DNA from 2 places in the Streptosporangium oxazolinicum genome. Region 2 is predicted to be linked to the other one. Evidence: predicted binding sites of a transcription regulator. Region 2 holds the regulator's gene; the other holds the start of a gene.
The links. The regulator HrcA, encoded in region 2, represses chaperone genes, less so after heat shock. The targets are predictions, from matches to a motif close to TTGGCACTCTCNNNNNGAGAGTGCCAA.
Positions count from the first base shown of each region.

Region 1 (3,441 bases), on a different contig from region 2:
TCCTGGTCATCCCGGCGTCCCTGGCCAAGGGCCTGGAGTACGACCACGTGATCGTCGCCGAACCCGCCGACATCGTCGACGCGGAACCCCGGGGCCTGGCCCGCCTCTACGTGGTCCTGACCCGCGCGGTCACCTCCCTGACCGTCCTGCACTCCAGGCCGCTCCCCGCGCAGCTCGGCTAGCCTCGGGGCCGCGTACGAGCCGCCGCGCCGGGACAACGGAAGACGGCGACAAAAAGAGGCGGCCCCGGCACTTCGGGGTCGCCTCTTTTTCGAAAGCGCGTGGACTCAGAAGTCCATGTCGCCGCCGCCGGGCATGGCGGGGGCGGCTCCGGCCTTCTCGGGCTTCTCGGCGATGACGGCCTCGGTGGTGAGGAACAGCGCCGCGATGGACGCCGCGTTCTGCAGCGCCGAACGCGTCACCTTGGCCGGGTCGATGATGCCCGTCTCGAACAGGTTGACGTACTCGCCGGTGGCGGCGTTGAGGCCCTCACCCGCGGGAAGGTTGCGCACCTTCTCCACCACGACGCCACCCTCGAGGCCGGCGTTCACGGCGATCTGCTTCAGCGGCTCCTCCAGAGCCTTCTTCACGATCGCGGCACCGGTGGCCTCGTCGCCGAAGAGCTCCAGCTTGTCGAACGCCTTGGCGCCGGCCTGCAGCAGCGCCACGCCACCGCCGGGGACGATGCCCTCCTCGACGGCCGCCTTCGCGTTGCGAACGGCGTCCTCGATGCGGTGCTTGCGCTCCTTGAGCTCGACCTCGGTCGCCGCGCCGGCCTTGATGACGGCCACGCCGCCGGCCAGCTTGGCGAGACGCTCCTGGAGCTTCTCGCGGTCGTAGTCGGAGTCGGTGTTGTCGATCTCGGCGCGGATCTGGTTGACCCGGCCGGCGATCTGCTCGGGGTCACCGGCACCGTCGACGATGGTGGTCTCGTCCTTGGTGACGATGACCTGGCGGGCCCGGCCGAGCTGGTCCAGGCCGGTCGACTCCAGCTTCAGACCGAGGTCCTCGCTGATGACCTGGGCACCGGTCAGGATGCCGATGTCGCCCAGCATCGCCTTGCGGCGGTCGCCGAAGCCCGGCGCCTTGACCGCGACCGAGCGGAACAGGCCGCGGATCTTGTTGACGACCAGGGTGGCCAGGGCCTCGCCCTCGACGTCCTCGGCGATGATCAGCAGCGGCTTGCCGGCCTGCACGACCTTGTCGAGGACCGGGAGCAGGTCCTTGTTGGCGGACACCTTGGAGTTGACGACCAGGATGTACGGGTCGTCGAGGACGGCCTCCATACGCTCCGGGTCGGTCACGAAGTACATCGAGATGAGGCCCTTGTCGAAGCGCATGCCCTCGGTGAGCTCAAGCTCCAGGCCGAAGGTGTTGCTCTCCTCGACGGTGATGACGCCTTCCTTGCCGACCTTGTCCATCGCCTCGGCGATCATCTCGCCGATCTGCGGGTCGCCCGCGGAGATGGAGGCGGTGGAGGCGATCTGCGCCTTCGTCTCCACGTCCTTGGCGAGCTTGGACAGCTCCTCCGACACGCGCTCGACGGCGGCCTCGATGCCCTTCTTCAGGGACATCGGGTTGGCGCCGGCGGCGACGTTGCGGAGGCCCTCGCGTACGAGAGCCTGAGCGAGCACGGTGGCGGTGGTGGTGCCGTCACCCGCGACGTCGTCGGTCTTCTTGGCGACCTCCTTGACGAGCTCGGCCCCGATCTTCTCCCACGGGTCCTCGAGCTCGATCTCCTTGGCGATGGAGACACCGTCGTTGGTGATGGTGGGGGCGCCCCACTTCTTCTCCAGCACGACGTTGCGGCCCTTGGGGCCGAGGGTCACCTTGACGGCGTCCGCGAGCTGGTTCATGCCACGCTCGAGACCGCGCCGGGCGTCCTCGTTAAACGCGATCATCTTGGCTGCCATACGGCTAGACCTCCCAGAGACAGGGTGGCTTACACCGGACCGAGCCGACGCCCGCGACGGCATGTGGGCCCACGACTCCGTTCGGCGGGCCCCATCGCCTCGATCCAGGATTGGCACTCTCTATGCGTGAGTGCCAACAATCTGTTTAGCACTCTACCCTGACGAGTGCAAGCCGCGATCCGTTGACCTGCGCCGCGTGTGGAGGGGACTTCAACTCCGCGTCACACCGGTGTAGATCCCGCGTCATGTCGGCGTACGCGGCACGTCATCGTCGGCGCCCGGCCCTCGGCGTCTCGGCGCACCCGTGTCCCCGCGTCCCGTGTCGCGCCGGGCGCGCGTCCCGCGCGCCTCGTGGAACTCCGCACGATCGCGTGCCCCGCGCCCGCCTCCACGCGCCCCGCGCGACCCACGTGTGATCCCTGTGGACCCCGTACGACCGCGCGTCCCGTTGCGACGCGAAGGCCCGGCTCGCCGGTTGGGGAGGCGAGCCGGGCCTAGGCGGTGAGGATCCAGCGAACCGCGATGCCGCGGGATCCACCGGCTCTTCCCTGCGAATTCACGAAACGGCTACGTCAGACCGCCCGGACGGACTCCGCCTGGGGACCCTTCTGACCCTGGGTGATCTCGAACTCGACCCGCTGGCCCTGTTCGAGGGCACGGTAGCCATCCATCATGATCGCGGAGTAATGGACGAACACATCCTTACCACCGTCTACCGCGATGAAGCCGTAGCCCTTGTCCGCGTTGAACCATTTGACGGTGCCCTGCGCCACGTGCGACTCCTCTTACTGGTCTTAAAGGACGACGCCCATTCCTCTCGCGAAGTCCTCAATCTCCGGGACGGACTTCGCCCCCTCGATCGTTCCGACCATACCTGTGGGAAGCGGTATGACAACAGAGTCAAGCACCAAACTACCTCTTTACGAGAGCTTTTAGCACGAGAGCAAAGTTTCATCATCACTATTAGTTAGTTAAGGGTTACATTATTCATCCACGCCACAAATATGAGCTTGTGTCATAAAACACGGCACCCGCCCGGCCGGAGCCGGGCGGGTGCCGTGGAGTCGCGGTCGCCACCGGGGGTGGCACGGCGCGGTCAGGGCCGCGCGAGGGCCGGAGAATCAGCCTCCGGCCACCGCGGGGATGATGGAGACCTGGGCGCCGGAGGGCGTGGCCGTGTCGAGGTTGTCGACAAAACGGACGTCCTCATCCCCCACATAGACGTTGACAAAACGTCGGATCTTCCCCGATTCATCAAGAATCCGGGCGCCGATCCCCGGGAAGTCCGCGTCGAGCTTCTGCAGAACATCGCGCAGGGTCTCCCCCTCTCCGGTCACCTCGGCAGCGCCATCGGTGTAAGTCCGGAGAATCGTCGGAATCCGCACAGAAACGCTCATAATTCAGTACCTTTCACGATTTCTAGGCGATAGCCGCACGGAATGCGTCAAGAGAAGGCCGAATCACCGCGGTTGGGCGGGCCTCCCCGGCCACCGCGTCAAGGGTCTTGAGACCGTCACCGGTGTTGAGG
Region 1 is NZ_BAABAQ010000014.1:28,806-32,246, reverse strand. Features, by position in the region: gene ABD817_RS31330 (HelD family protein) at 1-182, shown strand, start outside; gene groL (chaperonin GroEL) at 288-1,913, opposite strand; gene ABD817_RS31320 (cold-shock protein) at 2,486-2,686, opposite strand; gene ABD817_RS31315 (MoaD/ThiS family protein) at 3,035-3,310, opposite strand; gene thrC (threonine synthase) at 3,333-3,441, opposite strand, start outside.
Region 1: groL (chaperonin GroEL) is a predicted target of HrcA. The motif match lies at 2,024-2,050, and genes of this name have one in related genera.

Region 2 (3,441 bases):
GAAGGTCGTGCCCTCCGCGGGCTCGGCGGAGCACTGGACCTGGTAGTCGCCCGCCTGGTCCACGCCGACCCGCAGGCCCATCTCCCAGGTGACGCCGTCGGATCCCGCGACGGTCTGCTGGATGTCGGGCTTCTGCAGGCGGGGCGTGCCCGTGCCGCCCTTCAGCGTGCACTCGAACGTGGTGGGCCCGCCCGTGGCGACGTAGATCGCCGGCTTGTCCGCCGGGTCGATCGCGACCGTCGCGGTCTCGCCGGGGGCGAACGTCTTCGTCGGGGCCGCGTCGGTCACCGCGCCGACGAGGCCACCGGCGAAGCCGCCGATGCCGACGATAATGCTGACCAGGGCGAGCAGCCAGACCCCGACGATCCACCCGATGCCAGGCTTGATCTTCCCGCTGGGGGGCGGCGATCCCTGCGGGGCGCCGTAGCCGGGGGGCGCGTAACCGTACGAGGGGGGCTGCTGACCGTACTGCTGGCCATATTGCTGTTGGCCGTACTGCTGCTGGCCATACGGCTGCTGGGGGCCGCCGTGACCGGGGCCGCGGGAGGCGTCGCCCGGATAAGAACCGAAATCTTGGGACATGCCCAAATTCTGGTGGGTGCCGCTTGGATCGCGATAGCAGTTGACTTGACAACGGCTTGCCGTCATCATCCGCAGCTCTTGCTTATCGCGCCTTCCGCACGGGGGCCGTACACTTGGCACTCGGGAACACAGAGTGCCAAGCCTCGTGTTTCCCTCTGAACGCAGGCAGGGAGGTGACCACGTTGGTCGACGACCGCAAGCTCGCCGTGCTCCGCGCCATCGTCGAGGACTACGTGTCCACCAACGAGCCGGTGGGTTCGAAGGCTCTCGCGGATCGGCACAACCTGGGGGTGTCCCCGGCGACGATCCGCAACGACATGGCGGTGCTGGAGGAGCAGGGCTACATCGCCCAACCCCACACCAGCGCCGGCCGGGTGCCCACCGACAAGGGCTACCGGCTCTTCGTCGACCGGCTCTCGCAGGTGAAACCCCTGTCGAGCGCGGAACGCAAGGCCATCGAGAGCTTCCTCGCGGGCGCGGTGGACATCGACGACGTCGTCATGCGGACGGTGCGGCTGCTCGCCCAGCTCACCCGGCAGGTCGCCGTGGTGCAGTACCCCATGCTGACCCACTCGACGGTCAGGCACGTCGAGCTGGTGCCGCTGAGCGAGCGCCGGCTGATGTTCGTGCTGATCACCAACACCGGCAGGGTCGAGCAGCGCGTGGTCGAGCTGCCCGACGTCGTCGACGAGCAGCGCGTGGCCCACCTGCGCGCGATACTCAACGCCTCCCTCGACGGGTGCGGCCTCACCAGCGTTCCCGACAAGATCGCCGACCTGCCGGAGCGGCTGCCCACGGAGGACCGGCCGCTCGCGGCCACTATCCTTTCCGTACTGCTCGAGTCCCTGGTGGACAGGCATGATGAGAAGATCGTTTTTGCCGGGGCCGCCAACCTCGCGGGAGCCGACTTCACCGTCGGGCTCCGCGACGTGCTGGAGGCCCTGGAAGAGCAGGTCGTGCTCATGCGACTGCTCGGTGAGACCTCTGACCTTTCCGCGTTGACCGTGCGGATCGGCTCGGAGAACCCCTACACCGGACTCCAGGGCACGTCCATCGTCGCCGCCGGATACGGTTCTGGGGACAAGCAACTGGCCCGGCTCGGTGTGCTGGGTCCGACGCGAATGGACTACCCGGTCACGATGGGCGCGGTGCGCGCGGTGGCACGCTACGTCAGCCAGATCCTGGCTGCATCATAAGAGGTCAACGAAAAGTGGCTAAGAGCGACTACTACGGCACTCTCGGGGTGCGCCGCGACGCCAGTGCGGAGGAGATCAAGAAGGCGTACCGCCGCCTGGCGCGCGAGCTGCATCCCGACGTCAACCCCGACCCCGAGACCCAGGAACGCTTCAAGGAGATCACGCAGGCCTACGAGGTCCTGTCCGACTCCGGCAAGCGGCAGATGTACGACATGGGTGCCGACCCGTTCGCCTCGGGCGGTGGCGCGGGGGCCGGGGGCTTCGGCGCCGGCTTCCCGTTCAGCGACATCATGGACGCCTTCTTCGGCGCGGCCGGTGGCGGCGGCGGCCGAGGCCCCCGCTCCCGCGCCCGCCGAGGGCGCAACGCCACCATCAGGGTCGAGCTCGACCTGCGCGAGTCGGGCTTCGGCACCACCCGCGAGCTGGTCGTCGACACCGCCGTGGTCTGCGAGGTCTGCACGGGCTCCGGCGCCGCGGCCGGCACCCACCCCGACACCTGCGACATGTGTCACGGCCGGGGCGAGGTGTCCCAGGTCACCCGGTCCTTCCTCGGCCAGGTCATGACCTCCCGGCCCTGCCCCCAGTGCGGCGGCTTCGGGTCGATCATCCGCAACCCCTGCCAGGAGTGCTCCGGCGACGGCCGGGTCCGCACCCGGCGGACCATCAAGGTCCGCATCCCCGCCGGGGTCGAGGACGGCACCCACATCCAGCTCGCCGGCGAGGGCGAGATCGGGCCGGGCGGAGGCCCGCCCGGAGACCTCTTCCTGGAGATCGTCGAGCGTCCCCACGAGATCTTCGAGAGGCGCGGCGACGACCTGCACTGCACCGTGCAGATCCCGATGACCGCGGCCGCGCTCGGCACCATCCTGACCATGGAGACACTCGACGGCGCCGAGGAGCTCGACATCCGTCCCGGCACGCAGTCGGGGCAGACGATCCCGCTCTACGGGCGGGGCGTGCAGCGCCTGAACGAGTCGGGCCGAGGCGACCTGCTGATCCACGTGAACGTGGAGACCCCCGCCCGTCTCGACACGGAGCAGGAGCAGCTGCTGAAGGAGCTCGCCAGGCTCCGCGGTGAGGAGCGCCCGCCGGGCAAGTTCGCCCCCGGGCAGCAGAGCTTCTTCTCCCGCCTGCGGGACGCCTTCAATGGCCGCTGACCCGGCCCCTCACCGGTCGCGCCGCCCCGGCCGGGCCAGGCCCCTGCCGGGCCGCGCCGTCCCGGCCGGCTCCCGGCCGAGGCACCCCGGCACGGTCCGCCCCGACGGCCCATGACCGTCCCGGTCTTCCTGGCCGACCCCGCCGACCTGGCCAGGCCGGAGTTCGTCTTCGGCGGTCCCGAGGGACGCCACGCGGCGGCCGTACGGCGGCTGCGGGCCGGTGAGCGGCTCGACCTGACCGACGGGGCGGGCTCCGTCGCCGAGTGCGTGGTGACCGAGGCGGGCAAGGACTCGCTCCGGGTCGAGGTGCTGCGCCGCCACGACGTGCCCGTGCCGTCGCCGCGCCTGGTCGTGGTCCAGGGCCTGCCCAAGGGGGATCGGGGCGAGCTGGCCGTGGAGATGATGACCGAGGCGGGGGTCGACGTGATCGTCCCCTGGTCCGCGACCAGGTGCGTCACCCAGTGGAAGGGTGAGCGGGCGGCCAAGGCGCTGGCCCGCTGGCGCTC
Region 2 is NZ_BAABAQ010000010.1:309,313-312,753, forward strand. Features, by position in the region: gene ABD817_RS25915 (hypothetical protein) at 1-582, opposite strand, end outside; gene hrcA (heat-inducible transcriptional repressor HrcA) at 765-1,778, shown strand; gene dnaJ (molecular chaperone DnaJ) at 1,793-2,935, shown strand; gene ABD817_RS25930 (16S rRNA (uracil(1498)-N(3))-methyltransferase) at 3,047-3,441, shown strand, end outside.